One region of the Halobacillus sp. Marseille-Q1614 genome, then DNA from elsewhere that is predicted to be linked to it. Evidence: predicted binding sites of a transcription regulator. Region 1 holds the regulator's gene; the other holds the start of a gene.
What was found. Region 1 encodes LexA, which represses DNA repair genes until DNA is damaged. Its sites were predicted from a motif close to CGAACATATGTTCG; they were not measured.
Positions count from the first base shown of each region.

Region 1 (8,126 bases):
ATTCAAAATAGAGAACGCATTCACCCTGCCACCTATTTAGGGGAAGGAAAGTTAGGCGAGATTAAAGAGGAAGCAGATGAGAAAGGTGCCCAGCTCGTTATTTTTAACGATGAGTTATCTCCTGGACAGCTCAGGAATATAAGTGACCGGCTGGAGCGCAGAGTGATTGACCGCAGCCAGCTGATATTGGATATTTTTGCGAGCCGTGCGAGAACGAAAGAAGGGAAGCTCCAGGTTGAGCTCGCCCAGCTGGAATATCTTCTGCCGCGCTTAACCGGTCAGGGAACAGCGCTTTCTCGTTTAGGCGGCGGAATTGGAACAAGAGGGCCGGGGGAAACAAAGCTTGAAACCGACCGCCGTCATATCCAGAGGAGGATCGATGATATTAAACGGAGGTTAAAGGCGGTCGTTAAGCAGCGGGAACAATATCGGAAGAGGCGCGGTGAGAACTTCGCTTTTCAAATTGCTGTCGTCGGCTACACGAACGCCGGGAAGTCGACGTTCTTTAATCGTCTGACAGACAGTGATTCATTTGAAGAGGATCTCCTCTTTGCTACTTTAGACCCGCTGACACGCCAAATCAGACTGCCATCTGGGCTCCGAGTACTTGTTTCTGATACTGTAGGTTTTATTCAGGACCTGCCGACAACGCTGATTGCTTCGTTTCGATCAACACTTGAAGAAGTGACCGAAGCGGATTTTATTTTGCATATGGTAGACGCCTCCCATCCTGATTATTCCGAGTATGAAAAAACAGTTCATCAGCTCCTCAAGGACCTGCAGGCTGACCACCTGCCAACGTTAACGGTGTATAATAAGAGGGATTTGCTTACAGGCGATTTTATACCGCCGACAAACCCTTCCATCACAGTAAGCGTAAAAGATCCGGCCGATATTATGAAGCTTGCCGAAAAAATCGAAAAGGTGCTTATTGAAGACTGGCAGGTGTACAAAGTGTTCGTTCATGCATCTGAAGGGAAGAAATTAGAACAGCTGAAGGGGCAAAGTATCGTTACTTCAGTTCAATTCAATGAAACAAAAGAAGGATATGAGGTTGAAGGTTATATTCATCCGAAGCATCCATTAAAAACAAATCTTATGAGTTAGGAAGTATGATTTATGGAAGACATCATTAGACACGTGGAAGAAACAATCGCTCCATATCACAAGCAGATTTCAGCAAAAGTGGAAAAAAACCAGGCGAAAGTGCTGCAGGCTTTTCAGGAATTAAAAATTTCCGATTCGCATTTTAACCCGACGACGGGGTACGGATACGACGATTATGGACGAGATGCGCTCGAAGCTTTATATGCGAAGGTTTTTAAAGCGGAAGATGCAATTGTCCGTCCGCAACTAATTTCCGGCACCCACGCGATTACAACAGCTTTGTTCGGAGTGCTTCGCCCTGGGGAAGAGCTCTTATACATTACCGGTGATCCTTATGATACGCTTGAAGAAGTAATAGGAACTGCGGGCGGCAAAGACACTGGGTCTCTTAGTGATTTTGGAGTCAGGTACCAGTCGGTTCCTCTCCTGTCCCAAGGAGATATAGACCTAAATAAGACCGAGGAGGCGATAAATTCTCAAACGAAAGTTGTCGCCATCCAGCGTTCGAAAGGGTATGCCGACCGGCCTTCATTTACGATTGATAAGTTGGAAGATATCATCACATACATACGATCGGTAAGGGAAGACGTTGTTATATTTGTTGACAATTGCTACGGAGAATTTGTAGAAGAAAAAGAACCGGTAGAAATCGGAGCTGACCTGATTGCAGGATCACTCATTAAAAACCCGGGCGGAGGAATTGCTAGAGTCGGTGGTTATATTGCCGGAAGGAGCGATCTTATTGAACAGTGCAGCTACCGTTTAACAGCCCCTGGTCTTGGAAAAGAAACCGGGCCGAGCTTAAATACGCTGCAGGAAATGTACCAAGGCATCTTTTTGGCTCCGCATGTTGTCGGGGAAGCGTTAAAGGGAGCTGTGTTCACAGCTAAACTGCTTGATGAATTAGGTTTTGAAACCTCACCTAAATTTAATGATAAACGGACAGATCTTATCCAGTCCGTCAGCTTTCAAACGAAAGAACAGATGATAAGATTCTGTCAGTCGATTCAGGCTTCATCACCGATCAATTCTCATGTAACTCCATATCCAAGCCCGATGCCGGGCTATGAAAGTGACGTCATTATGGCGGCGGGTACGTTCGTTCAGGGAGCAAGCCTCGAGTTAACAGCAGATGGCCCGATTAGACCGCCTTATATGGCTTTTGTCCAGGGTGGCTTAACCTATGCGCATGTCAAAATTGCCGTTACAGAAGCGGTGCACAAGGCACTGGAAGATAGAGAATAGGAAGTCTGGATAATTTTTTGAAAATTTTGATGTGAAGTTTTGTAACATATGTTGACATTAAAACGGTCTCACGTATAATAAAAGTAGAATTTCATTTTGGGGGTGGCTGTCGATGAGTGATCAAATTCGTCGTTCCATGCCGTTGTTCCCTATGGGAATTGTCCAATCCTTGACTGATCTTTCTGCTCGGCAAATCAGATATTATGAACAGCACAAGCTTGTCACTCCAGCTAGATCGGAGGGCAACCGCCGCCTGTTTTCTTTTAATGATGTTGACCGCCTTCTTGAGATAAAAGCTCTTATCGAAAAAGGTGTAAATATGGCAGGTATTAAGCAAGTGCTTTCTATAACTGAGCAGCCGAAGAATGAGGAATACGATAAAGAAGTCGTGGAGGAAGTTCATAACGAACTGACAGACCGCGAACTTCGCCGTATGCTGCAGCATGAATTACTCACTGCGGGAAGACAAGGGAAGATGAGTCTAAGACAAGGAGAAATGTCTAGGTTCTTTCATTAGATCATAATTAGGAGGAGTAACATGGGATTAACTAGAGAAGAAATTTTCAAAAAGATTGATGAAGAAAACGTAAAATTTATCCGTCTTCAATTTACTGACATGCTGGGAACTATTAAAAACGTAGAAATTCCAGTAAGCCAGTTAGACAAGGCATTAGACGGAATGATGATGTTTGACGGGTCTTCCATTGAAGGATTTGTTCGAATTGAAGAATCTGATATGTACTTAGTACCAGACTTGGATACATTCGTTGTATTCCCGTGGTCATCTGAAAAAGGGAAAGTAGCCCGTTTTATCTGTGATATTTATAATCCAGACAAAACTCCTTTTGAAGGATGCCCTCGTTATAACTTAAAGCGTAACCTTAAGAAAATGGAAGAGCTTGGCTTCTCCGCATTCAACATTGGGACAGAGCCGGAATTTTTCCTGTTTAAATTAGATGAAAAAGGCGAGCCGTCTATGGAGCTTAACGATAAAGGCGGATACTTTGACCTTGCACCTACAGACTTAGGTGAAAACTGCCGTCGTGATATTGTACTTGAGCTTGAGGAAATGGGCTTTGAAATTGAAGCTTCCCACCACGAAGTAGCTCCTGGGCAGCACGAAATTGATTTTAAATATTCCGATGCGGTCAAGCACTGTGATGATATTCAAACATTTAAGCTTGCCGTTAAGACGATTGCCCGTCAGCACGGACTTCACGCGACATTTATGCCTAAGCCGCTGTTCGGTGTAAACGGATCAGGAATGCACGCAAACATGTCCTTATTTAACGAAGACGGGAATGCTTTCTTTGACGAAAATGGAAAAGAGCAGCTTTCAGAGGTAGCTTACCAGTTCACGGCTGGAATCATCAAGCATGCAACAAACTTTACAGCTGTAACGAACCCTACAATTAACTCTTACAAGCGTCTGGTTCCTGGTTATGAGGCTCCTTGTTATGTTGCCTGGTCCGGCCAGAATCGAAGCCCGCTTGTACGTGTGCCGACTTCACGCGGGCTAAGCACACGTATCGAAGTGCGCAGTGTTGACCCTGCCGCTAACCCGTACCTTGCGATGGCTGTACTGCTTGCAGCGGGACTTGACGGGGTAGAGAACAAACTGGAAGCTCCATCTCCAGTAGACCGCAACATTTATGTGATGAATAAAAAAGAGCGTGAGGCTCACGGTGTACAAGACCTGCCAGCCACTCTTTATGATGCATTAGAAGAACTTCAAAAAGACGAAATTATGGTTCAAGCTCTAGGTGAGCACCTGTTCGAACACTTTGTAGAAGCGAAGGAAATCGAATGGGACATGTTCCGTACACAAGTTCACCCATGGGAACGCGAACAATATATTCAGCAGTATTAATAAAAAAACTGGATGCCGAGGCATCCAGTTTTTTATTCCTCTAAAAAGGCGAAAGCTAGCTGATCAGCATTTTTCGTATAAAGGTTCTTATTTTTTCTGCAGCATAGAGGGTGAGTTTGATTTCCGGATCCTTCATAAGGCAGTATTCAAAAACCAGCCCGCGATAAAATAGTAGTGTCATTTCTACAAAGTCCTCGGTAGGTCCATAAAATCTGAATTCCCCGCTCGTTTTTCCTTGTTCAATAATGTTAGTGGTTATTGGATATAGTTTTCTTTCTTTACCTATAATTAACGATTCCTCGTTATTTGCAGTAAGCTGATTAGAAAGAACAATAGACAAGAATTCATGTCCAAGATTCTCAGAAAATAATAAGCCTGCTTGTAAGACGGTTAAAAGCTGTTCTTCATTTGACCGGCCGTCGGGCTGCTCCGTTAATGCTTTTTCGTAAGCATCATCAATCTGCATGTAGTGATCTAAAATTACCTCATCTTTTGACTTGAAATACGTATAAAAAGACCCCTTGGAAGTCCTTGCAAGCTGTGTGATGTCTTCGACGTTAACATTTTCATATCCCTTTTCCTTAAACAATTTAACCGCACTTTCCGCAAGAGATTTTCTAGTATGGAGAGCTTTTTTCTGACGTGAGGAAAGTTTGTTTTTCATTGTTATAACCCGCCCTTCTTAGCTGAATTATAAATGACTGAAGTCATTAATTCAAGTCAATGACTATAGTCATTGACACTAGTCATGTTAATTTAATAAAAATGTACCCCTTAAAAAATGGAGTACGCAGATCTTTTCTATTTTCCTCTAATGCCTTCTTTTTGTATTTATGGTATTGCATTGCGGATACTCAAAATCACAAGCTGATAAAAAATGAAAACCTGGGCTTTCGGCATATCAAATTTAAAGCATGGTTTTCAATTGAAGGGAAAGCGTATGGCGACCTCCTGCGTTTAAATTCTTCATTCTAATAGGTAATACCATTCAGCTTCTTTAAATCGTGTTTGACGGTTCAGGCTAATGGTGGAGTGATGAGACTTACGATCAGTTAAGTTCAACCCCAAAAAACCAGCGATAAGCTACATAGGCTGAATCTGTCTTTTTAACTCACGCTCGGAACTGCTGCCGTACAAATAACCGATGAATCTCATTTTGAATAGCACAAGAGGATCAAGAGATGGACGACCATTGTCTTCTGAATAAAACGGACGTACTTTTTCTAGGTAAAGGAGAAATCTATGTATTGATCAATCTGGTCTTCGGGCACAAGCCCTTCTAACGTTACCATTTCCATTTCAATCTGCCGATCATTTCTTAATTGGAACAAAGGAATCACCTTTTCCAAAGAAATCTATCTTCAGGGCATAAAGAGATCAAATTTTTGAAAAAGACCAAAAAAATAGGGCTGTCGAGAACTTTCTCGACAGCCTGAGATTCCCTTCTGCAAGTAGTGAAAGGGAATCTTTTAAACTTAATGCACCGTCCGATATAAACCTACGACTTTACCTAAAATACTCACATCATTCAAGATAATGGGATCCATTGTGGCATTCTCCGGCTGTAGGCGGATATGATTACTTTCTTTAAAGAAACGCTTTACCGTTGCTTCTTCATCTTCTGTCATTGCGACAACTATATCTCCATTGTTAGCTGTTGTCTGCTGTCTGACAATTACCATATCTCCATCTAAAATTCCGGCTTCAATCATACTTTCTCCTTGAACGACAAGAACAAATGTAGTGTCCTCAGGACCCGCCAGTGTGTCAGGAAGCGGGACATATTCTTCGATATTCTCGATCGCTGTAATAGGCGAACCTGCCGTAACTTTACCAATAACAGGAGCATAAGCTGCTTCGCTCTTAGGAATGGCATTCTCTTCTTCAAGCTCGATAACTTCAATGGCTCTAGGTTTCGTCGGGTCGCGGCGGATGAATCCTTTTTTCTCTAATCGTGATAAGTGCCCGTGAACAGTAGAGCTTGATGCTAATCCGACAGACTGGCCGATCTCTCTTACTGAAGGCGGATAACCTTTAAGTAACACTTGTTCTTTAATGAAATCTAGTATTTCCTGCTGCCTTTTAGAAAGTTTATTCATATTTATACACCTCGAACATAGGATTTAATTACATACATTCTATCATGATAGATTTAAAAATACAAACAAGCGTTCGAAAAAAACCATTGACAAGAACGAACGTTCGTATATAATAAAGTTATAAAAAGCGAACAAATGTTTCTAAGAACAAAAGTTCGAATCGGAGGTTGGTATTATGTTTAATAAAATGTCTATGCTGGATGTCACTTATATTCTATTATTTATTGCGAGCCTGGCTTTTCTTTACTATTCTATGGTGACGAGTGTATAGTACGCTTATCAAATAAATAGATATAGTAAGGCAGGGAGAAGAAGTGAAGGCGATTCTATATTGCAGGGTGAGCACAGAAAAAGAAGAGCAGGTGACTTCGTTGGCTCGTCAGAAAGCGGAGCTTGAGTCATTGGCTGAGAAGTATTCTATAGAAGTCATTGAGTGTATATCTGAACAGGCGAGCGGATATGACATTGAGAGAGAAGGAGTATTCCGCTTGCTTGAAGCTTTTTCAAGAGAGGAAGCAGATATTCTCATGATTCAGGATGAAACGAGGCTCGGGCGAGGAAATACAAAAATAGCTTTGTTTCATCAGCTTCATAAACTTAACATAAAAATATTTACGTTAACGGATCATGGGGAAATGCAGATGTCGGAGTCTGATTCGATGGTTTTACAAATCGTCGGTATTGTTGAAGAGTATCAGCGGAAGATACATAATATGAAAATTAAACGCGGGATGAAGCGGGCGGTTGAACAAGGGTATATTCCTGAGAAAAACCTGTCCAACCAGCATTTATCGCCTGGACGGGAGCGGCTGGAATTTCCGGTCGAGGAAGTAGTCAGGCTTAAAAAAAACAAGCTTACTTTCCATGAAATAGCAGCCACTTTGAGGGGGCTCGGGTATAATGTTTCAAAAGCCACCGTGCACCGCAGGTATCAAGAGTTTATCTCGCTTGAAAACGATAAAGAAAACCGTTAAAATAAGGAGGACAAGAGGCTTAAGAAGAAAGCTTCTTGTCTTTTTCATTTGATCCTATAAAGGAGGAGAATGGCGCATGCTTACGAATGAAAAGCTGGAGCGTATTAACGAGCTTTCTCATAAATCAAAAGATAAGGGATTAACCGAAGCTGAGAAAAAGGAACAGCAGGACCTTCGTCAAGAATATTTAAAAAATGTACGAAAGTCTTTTAAAAATCAGTTAAAAGGGATGAAAATCGTTGACCCTAACGGCAAAGATGTAACCCCTCAAAAACTGAAAGACATGCAGGAAAAAGAAAAGAAACACTAAACCCTAAATCATCCGCACCTTGATGAGGTGCGGAATTTTTATTATTTCCTGGTGGATTTGAGAATTTTTGTTAGAAAAATGCATAAATTCGCGAGTTTTCGGTAACATTGCTTGTCACAAGCGGTTTTTCATTATAGGATAATACTTGTTACATACGAAACCAGAAAGGGGAACTAAACAAATGGCAAACAGCCTTGCACAAACTTCGATTAATACGATTAGAACTCTTACCATTGATGCGGTAGAAAAAGCAAACTCTGGACACCCGGGGATGCCGATGGGTGCCGCACCTATGGCTTATACTTTGTGGACACAGTTCATGAATCATAATCCGAAAAACTCTAATTGGTTTAACCGTGACCGATTTGTACTTTCAGCGGGGCACGGCTCTATGCTTCTATACAGCCTGCTTCACTTATCAGGATATAAGGTAACTATTGAAGATCTTAAGAATTTCCGTCGGTGGGATTCTAAAACACCTGGACACCCTGAATTCGGTCACACGGATGGGGTGGAAGCGA
Region 1 is NZ_CADDWH010000001.1:1,334,672-1,342,797, reverse strand. It holds gene hflX (GTPase HflX) at 1-1,107, shown strand, start outside; gene HUS26_RS06760 (methionine gamma-lyase family protein) at 1,120-2,352, shown strand; gene HUS26_RS06755 (MerR family transcriptional regulator) at 2,465-2,869, shown strand; gene glnA (type I glutamate--ammonia ligase) at 2,891-4,222, shown strand; gene HUS26_RS06745 (TetR/AcrR family transcriptional regulator) at 4,278-4,886, opposite strand; partial or broken gene HUS26_RS19985 (transposase) at 5,210-5,559, opposite strand; gene lexA (transcriptional repressor LexA) at 5,698-6,321, opposite strand; gene HUS26_RS06730 (recombinase family protein) at 6,636-7,295, shown strand; gene HUS26_RS06725 (DUF896 domain-containing protein) at 7,372-7,605, shown strand; gene tkt (transketolase) at 7,787-8,126, shown strand, end outside.

Region 2 (8,126 bases), 410 kb from region 1:
TAATAATTCATTGGTAAAGTGGAGTCCTGCTGTCGGAGCAGCCGCAGAACCTTCTTCTTTCGCGTAAACCGTCTGATAACGCTCTCTGTCTGAAAGCTGTTCCTTAATATAAGGAGGAAGAGGCATTTCACCTAGTGTTTCAAGAACTTCAAGAAAAATACCTTCATACGAAAAGCGAACTTTCCGTCCCCCGTGCGCCTGAATCTCTGTACACTCTGCTGTCAGCTGACCGTCCCCGAAAATAATCTTTGTGCCTAGTTTTACTTTCTTCGCAGGTTTCACGAGAACTTCCCATTCGTCGTTCGATCCCTGATGTAAAAGAAGCACTTCCACTTTTCCTCCGGTTTCCGCCTTTGAACCGTAAAGCCTTGCCGGCAATACTCTCGTATCATTTAAAACGAGACAATCTCCTTTTTTAAGATACTCTTTAATATCCTTAAAACTGCGATGATTAATCGTTTCTTTCTTACGATCGAGCACCATTAACTTAGAGGAAGATCGATCTCTTAATGGAACCTGAGCGATCAGCTCTTCCGGTAAATCAAAATCATACTGCTTAATATCCATAAGATACTATACTCCCATTCTAATTACCTGATTCTTCCTATTATATAAAATATTAGTGTTAAAACAATACTTGCAATAATCGAGGTCATAATCGGGAAATAAACAGTCACTGACCCTTTTTTAAAAGTGAAATCTCCAGGCAGGCGACCGAACAAATTCCATATCAGACCTATGACTATAAATACAACCCCTATAACAATAAAGATTTTACCCATGCCCGTCAAGAGCCAGGCACCTCCCGGTTAAAGTGTTCATAAGCTTTCGGGGTAACGACCCGCCCCCTTGGCGTCCGCTGGATGAATCCCCGCTGCAATAAGAAGGGTTCATAAACATCTTCAATTGTCTGCGATTCTTCTCCAACAGTGGCTGCGAGAGTATCAAGTCCCACAGGCCCGCCGCGAAACTGATCGATAATAGCGACGAGCAGTTTGTGGTCAATGTGGTCTAGCCCCTCATCATCAACTTGCAGCATTTTTAACGCCGTTTGCGTTGTTGGAATTGTGATTGTATCCTCACCGCGCACCTGAACGATATCTCTTACCCTCTTTAACAGGCGGTTCGCTATTCTTGGTGTTCCCCTTGAACGCCGGGCTACTTCCACGGCCGCTTCGTGATCAATGCCCACATGAAAAATATCAGCCGTCCGTTCAACAATAGAACGCAGCGCTGCTGTATCATAATAATCCAGGCGGCAATGAACCCCAAAACGGTCGCGTAAAGGCGCGGACAGCAAACCGGCCCTTGTGGTCGCTCCGACTAAAGTAAAGGGAGGAAGGTCGAGCCTTACAGAGCGGGCACTCGGTCCTGACCCAACGACGATATCTAAACAAAAATCCTCCATCGCCGGATATAGGATTTCTTCTACCGAACGGGGCAGGCGGTGAATTTCATCTATAAACAGAACATCCCCCGGTTCTAATGAGGATAAAATCGCCGCTAAATCTCCTGCTCTTTCAATAGCAGGCCCGGAAGTCGTTCTAAACTGCACGCCCATTTCATTCGCAATAATGGAAGCGAGCGTTGTTTTTCCTAAGCCGGGCGGTCCGTAAAGCAGTGAATGATCAAGCGGCTCTTCTCTCATTTTGGCGGCTTGGATGAAGATGCTGAGATTCTCTTTCGCTTTATCCTGTCCAATATATTGATTTAACGTTTCAGGACGAAGACTTAATTCAATCTCTTCTTCTGCGCCCTGCAACTCTCCGGAAATCATTCGTTCTTCCACGTGTGATCTTCTCCTTTCTGCTAGGATTTAAGGAGCAGCTGTAAACCTTGTCTTACATAATCATCTACATTTGCTTCTTTAGCTTTCGCAAGCTCTGGCTGGACTTTATTTAATTCTTTATCTGAATAGCCCAGTGCTTTTAATGCCTCGAGAGCTTCTTTAATGCGTTCGCGTTTTTCACTTGAAGTTAAGTCTTCCTGGTAGAAGATCGTTTGCTCATTCTCTTCATCCGGAAGCCATATCACAAGTTTTCCTTTAAGGTCTAATATCATCTGACGGGCTGTCTTCTTGCCAACCCCTGGAAAGCGGGTAAGATACTTATCATCTTCCTGCTCAATCGCTGATACAAATTCAGGCACACTGACGCTTCCAAGAATCGCTAGTGCACCTTTAGGACCGATGCCTGAAACATTCAGCAGCTTAGCAAAAAGCAGCTTGTCTTCTTTTTTCTTAAACCCGTATAAAGATTGCTGGTCTTCTCTAATATAGTGATAAGTGTGTACTTTAACTTCTTTATGTAATTCGAACTGATAGGGGTTGGGGCAGAGAATTTCATAGCCGATGCCCTGGGTCTCAAGTTCAATCCCATCCTCTTCAACAGCTGAAACTTTCCCTTTGATGTATGCAATCATTTTTCGTATATCCCTCTTATTCTGCGTTATTATAGTAACTTTAATTGTAACACACAAGCACATGTTCGCATAAGTGAAAAAACACCTTAAATTAAATAAGGTGTTTTTCGTTTATTAAGCTATTTCTAACTCTCTTTTAAACGTGATTTGTCCCGTTCTTTGATCTTCGACAACCCATCCGTCATACTGTGCCCAGAAGTCCTCCATCGCCCAGATGGTTTCTACTTTTTCTTTTGTATCCACTAAATTGTCATTTTCATAAGTATTTAAAATGACCTTTAACTCCAGCGGCTCTCTTAAGACAAAAGCCGGAACAGCTTTGTCTTCTTTTGTGACAGCTGAACTGGCCAGGCTGTGGTTTTTCACCTCGCGGACTGGTTCATTGGCGGTAAAGGTGAATGAGCTGATAAATAAGACCGAAATTACTAGCCAACTTTGCATCTTGCATCCCCCTAATATAAAAGCTGTTACTTCTAGTATGTTCAGAAGCAACAGCTTTTATAAGAGAGAATTAGGAGAGCTTTTCTAGTACATCTTCATCTGCATCGAGATTATGATAAACCTCCTGTACATCATCATTGTCTTCCAGCGTATCGATAAGCTTCAGCATTTTTTCAACGCCGGCTTCTGCAAGCGGTGTATAGGTCGCAGGGATCATTGTTACTTCTTCTGTTTGAAATTTATAACCATTTTCTTCGAGTGCTGTCTTAACGTCAACAAAATCTTCGGGTGATGTATAAATTTCAAACTGATCTTCACTCGTTTCGAGTTCTTCACCACCAGCTTCGATAACCTCTAGAAGCAATTCTTCTTCATCTGCATCAGTTTCCTGCCGGTCGATCACCAAATAACCTTTACGATTAAACATGAAAGAAACACAGCCGTTTTCCCCTAAGTTGCCGTCATTTTTATTAAAGGCATGGCGAACTTCAGCCGCCGTCCGGTTCTTATTGTCGGTTAAGACTTTAACCATGACAGCTACACCGCCTGGGCCGTAGCCTTCATACGTGATTTCTTCGTAGTTTACGCCGTCCAAGTCACCGGTCGCCTTTTTAATAGCTCGATCTATATTGTCATTTGGCATATTATCCGCTTTTGCTTTATCTACAGCGAGACGAAGGTTCGAATTCATTTCCGGATCTCCGCCGCCTTCACGGGCTGCCATAAATATGGCACGGGCGTTCTTCATGAATATTTTGCCCTTTTTAGCGTCCTGCGCGCCTTTTCGGCGTTTAATATTATTCCATTTAGAATGGCCTGCCATAGGCAATCTCCTCCCCTGGAGCGAATCATTTTCCTTTACCAATATATCACAAAAGCTATTGTTTGATAACGGGGTTACTTTTTAGTTATTTCCACTGAAAAAGTCAGAAATCCTTTGTTTTATTTTTTCAGGAGCTTCTGTCGCCATTCGCCTGTTATCTTCTTCTTTCTTTTGATTCCAGGCATTGATGTTCGTATATACTACGATAGGCAGATCCGTAACCGTTTCTGCTTTCTTAATAATTTTCTCTTCAATGTCTTTATCCCTTCGGTCTGTCGGATTTACTTTTACAGCTATAAAAGCTTTTTCCCCATTTGTAAAAGTCTGTGTTAAAGTGACTTCCTTCAGTTCATTTACTTTCTCGGTAATTAACATGGCATCCTCATTGTTAAAAGGATTATCATGCGACTTTGTCGTTTCTGAGTACTTATTTTCTTTCATTTCTTCCTGGGCAGAACGTTTAAAATACTGGTCTTCCCCTGTTGGGATTTGAGTACCCTTTTTCTTTCCTTCATCTTCTGAATATTCCATAGGCTGATACAACTCTTCTTGTGCTGTCTCTTCTTTTTCTGGTACGTCTTGATTACAGGCCATTAAAGAAAGGGCCGCTATTGTTAAAAATCCAATAATTTTCCACATAAAAACATTCTCCTTTTCCATTACTATGGAGCAAAGAAGAATGTTTTAGTCTGTTAAAATAAGGAAGCCTTTATTTCAGAGGACCTGGAGCTATTTTTCGTTTATGCTCAGATCTTTTATGCATACGTTCAATAATTTCTTTATCCTTTTGCGGAATGCTTTCTCCTCTTAAGTAGCTGTCGATCATATCATAACTCGTGCCCATTTCATTCTCATCAGTCTGGCCTTCCCATAAGCCCGCGCTCGGCTGCTTGTTGATAACTTCTTCAGGAACACCGAGATATTTAGCCATTTCTCTCACTTCACCTTTTGGAAGATTGACTAAAGGCACTAAATCAACACCGCCATCTCCAAATTTTGTGAAATATCCTGTATACCATTCCGCTGCATTATCTGTACCTACTACAAGGTATTGATGATTCGTTGCGATCGTATAAAGTGTGCTCATTCGCAGACGGGCCCTCAAATTGGCATCTGCAAGCTGTTCCTGTTCTGAATTATAAGTGTCAGCTTGTTTTAACTGCTTGGCAATGGAACCAAACATGACGTTATGTGTTTCTGTCAGGTCCACCGTTAAAGAAGAGATGCCGCAGGAATTGATCACCTTTTCAGCATGCTTCTGATCAGCAGGATTGCTTTTACAAGGCATAATAACGCCTAAAGAATCGTCGGGGCACGCTCTTTTTATAAGATGGGCAACAACGGCTGAATCGATTCCTCCGCTTACACCGACAAGCAGTCCCTTTACATTGGCATCTTCCACTTGTTCACGGAGCCAGCCGACTATTTTTTCAACTTTTTGTTCCACTTGTTTGTTCATCCTTTCACACTTAAGATATTCATTATCTTAGCATGAATTCTGTATAACGGACAAATCGTTTCCGCCTCTCCCAGGCTGTCTCAAGCTTCACCAGGTGAGTGTAAATGTTTTTTTCATCGTAGCGGTCCCTGTTATATACATAAAGCCATTCTCTTAGTAAGTCAGCAGGAATCAACACTCCATGGAGCCATATTTTTTGATAGTTAACATGGCGAAAAGTTAAAAAAAACCGGGACCGATTATCCTCTAAATGAGGCAGAAACCTATGGGCCAGCTGGATATCATCATATAACTCAGGTCCGCGATGCAGAAGGTCAAAATCAATAAGTTTCGCCAGACCGTTTTTATCAATGATAAAGTTGTGATGGGCCACATCCCCGTGCAGCCACTGCCTGCTTTCCCACGCCTTTTCTTCAATTTCCCCCCACGGATATTCCGAGAAGCTTTCAAGATAAGCAGAAGTCAGGGCTGCTAATTCTTCATAAAGCCTCAGCTTTTTTGCCTCTTTAAATATGGGACGTGTTTCCCTGAACTGGGCAAGTCTTCTCTTCCATTTCAAATAGAGCGGATCCCTTGGAATAGACTCTACTTCGATTCCTTTGGACGTGCGGTGGAACTGCCGCAGACATTCGTATGCTTTCACCCGGTCGTTCTGGCTGGTGAAATCCGCATGCTTTCCATTGACCCATTTAAACAGCCCCCATTCGCAGCCATGTTTACTGATTGACCTTTCGCCATTAGGAAAGTGGACGGGAAGGGCTGCCAGACGATACCCTTCTTTCCAACAGCGAAAAAAGTTCAGCTGCTGTTTCAGTACTCTTGACCGGTGGTAGCCTTTTAATAAATAATCCTCATCGCCTGCCCTTACTTTATAAATTTTAGGTTTAATTTCAATATACCTTTTAATACTAAAATCTTTCGAATAGTCCAGCCAATTAAAAAGGCGATCCGTGTAAGAATCGCCTTCTTTCGTTTTATTCTTCATCGTCTTCGTCATCCTGCCAGTCTGGATACTGCGGTGCCTCAAAGGACTGCGGCGGCTGTATGAAGTAGCCTCTCATCTGTCCGTCTCCATTCATCATTGGATGAGGGTACCACCCGGAAATTTGTGGAGCCATCATTTGATTAGGAGGATAATCACCATACTCCATCATCTGATCCCTCTGCATTGGGCCGGGTCCGCAGCCACAATCATTTGAGTTCCCCCCCATGTAATCTTCTGAGACAGAATCGTCTCCTTCAAAAGACATCGGAGCCTGATGATATGGCATAGCCTGAGGCGGATAATTCATGTTTGGCTGTATTCCCATAGGCATATGATATGGCGGACACCAAGACTGATCCCAATAATGGTAAGCCTGAGGAAGAATCGGCGGACAGTAAGGATGGTGGTACATTGGCATATGCATTGGCTGATTCATCATCGGCTGGTTCATTCCCTGCACCGAACTTTCTTCCATCTCCTTAGCCTTCATTTTATACTCCGGCATCTTATGCTGGGGTTTTTGCTGTTCCTGTGCGGGTTTAACCGGCATTTTCTGTTTTGGAGCAGGCATTTGCGGCAGATGGAAGGTGGTGTAAAAATTATTTGTATTTTCATCCATCGGCATTTGTATCGGCATATTCATCTGCATCGGCATCATTGGCTTTTCCATAATTGGCTTAGCTTTAGGCATTTTTTCATCTTCTTTTATCTTAGGCAGCGGTTTTGGCATAGCTTTCGGTGCTTCCTGTTTAGGTACAGGTGCTGCCTTTTTCGGGGCAGTTTTCTTCGGAGCAGGCGCCATCTTCTTAGGTGCAGGTGCTGCTTTTTTAGGTACGGGCGCCGCTTTTTTAGGAGGAGCTTCCTGTTTAGGCATTTCTTCTACAGGCGCTTCTTTTTTCGGCATTTCTTTCTTCGGCATCTCCTTAATTGGCATCTCTTTCTTCGGCATCTCTTTTGGAGCTTCTTTTTTCACTTGTTTTTTCCCCTGGGGTACTTTAATTTTCATTCCAGGCATAATCATATCAGGATTCGATAACTGAGAGTTCACTGCTTTTAATTCTTCGAAATCCACCCCATACTTTTTCGAAATCTTCCAAAGTGTATCACCTTTTTGTACAATGTGAATTCTCACAGTTGCAACTCCTTTCCTGTGAAGTAGAAAAAATTATAAGAGCATAGTCGTTTCCTAACACTCTATGCTCTGGTGAGACAAAGAATGATGAAAATGCCCAATGTTTTATAGAAAGCCGCAGGAAAAGGTTATTAATAAAGCAAAAACTATAAAAAAAGCTGAGTCAAAATAGACTCAGCTTTGGTGACAAATAGGGGTTGGTACATTCATTTGATAACTTGGATAAGTGCCTAAAAGCTTCATTGTACATCCTAAAGCTTCTAATTCAGCTTTAACACCAGGGAATAAAACGTCATCATAAGTCTGATCAACATCAATCAGGAAGAAATAGTTTCCCAAGCCCGTTTTCATAGGCCGTGATTCTATTTTAGATAAGTTCATTTTTCTCCAGGCAAATGCGGCCAGCACCTGATGCAGGGCTCCTACATAATCTTTTGGCAGGGTCACCATCACTGTCGTTTTTTGAGTAGGTGCCGGCAAATCCTTAATGCTAAGCTTTTTAGGTATTTTTTGTACGACGGCGAAGCGTGTATGATTATTATCATAATCATGGATATTAGCCGATAAGATCTTCAGCCCATTTTGCTCTGCTGCCAAATGATTTCCAATTGCGGCCACATGTGGTCCTTTTTCAACGACTACCTCTGCGGCTCTTCCTGTAGATGCTGTATATTCCAGCTCCGCTTTAGGATAATTTTTGTACAAATATTGATGGCATTGAGCAATCGCATGGCTGTGTGAATAAATATGGGTTAACTCTTCTCCCTTATATTCAGGGTGTACGAGCAAATGCTGACGAATGGGAACGGTTAATTCAGCGATTATGGACTGATCGACTTGATGAGTCAGATAATCAATCGTTAAA
Region 2 is NZ_CADDWH010000001.1:926,661-934,786, reverse strand. It holds gene queA (tRNA preQ1(34) S-adenosylmethionine ribosyltransferase-isomerase QueA) at 1-567, opposite strand, end outside; gene HUS26_RS04570 (DUF2905 domain-containing protein) at 591-782, opposite strand; gene ruvB (Holliday junction branch migration DNA helicase RuvB) at 788-1,789, opposite strand; gene ruvA (Holliday junction branch migration protein RuvA) at 1,810-2,421, opposite strand; gene HUS26_RS04555 (BofC N-terminal domain-containing protein) at 2,536-2,862, opposite strand; gene HUS26_RS04550 (YebC/PmpR family DNA-binding transcriptional regulator) at 2,933-3,685, opposite strand; gene HUS26_RS04545 (YhcN/YlaJ family sporulation lipoprotein) at 3,767-4,324, opposite strand; gene nadE (NAD(+) synthase) at 4,395-5,132, opposite strand; gene HUS26_RS04535 (aminoglycoside phosphotransferase family protein) at 5,167-6,129, opposite strand; gene safA (SafA/ExsA family spore coat assembly protein) at 6,119-7,261, opposite strand; gene pheA (prephenate dehydratase) at 7,436-8,126, opposite strand, start outside.
Region 2: ruvA (Holliday junction branch migration protein RuvA) is a predicted target of LexA. The motif match lies at 2,476-2,489, and genes of this name have one in related genera.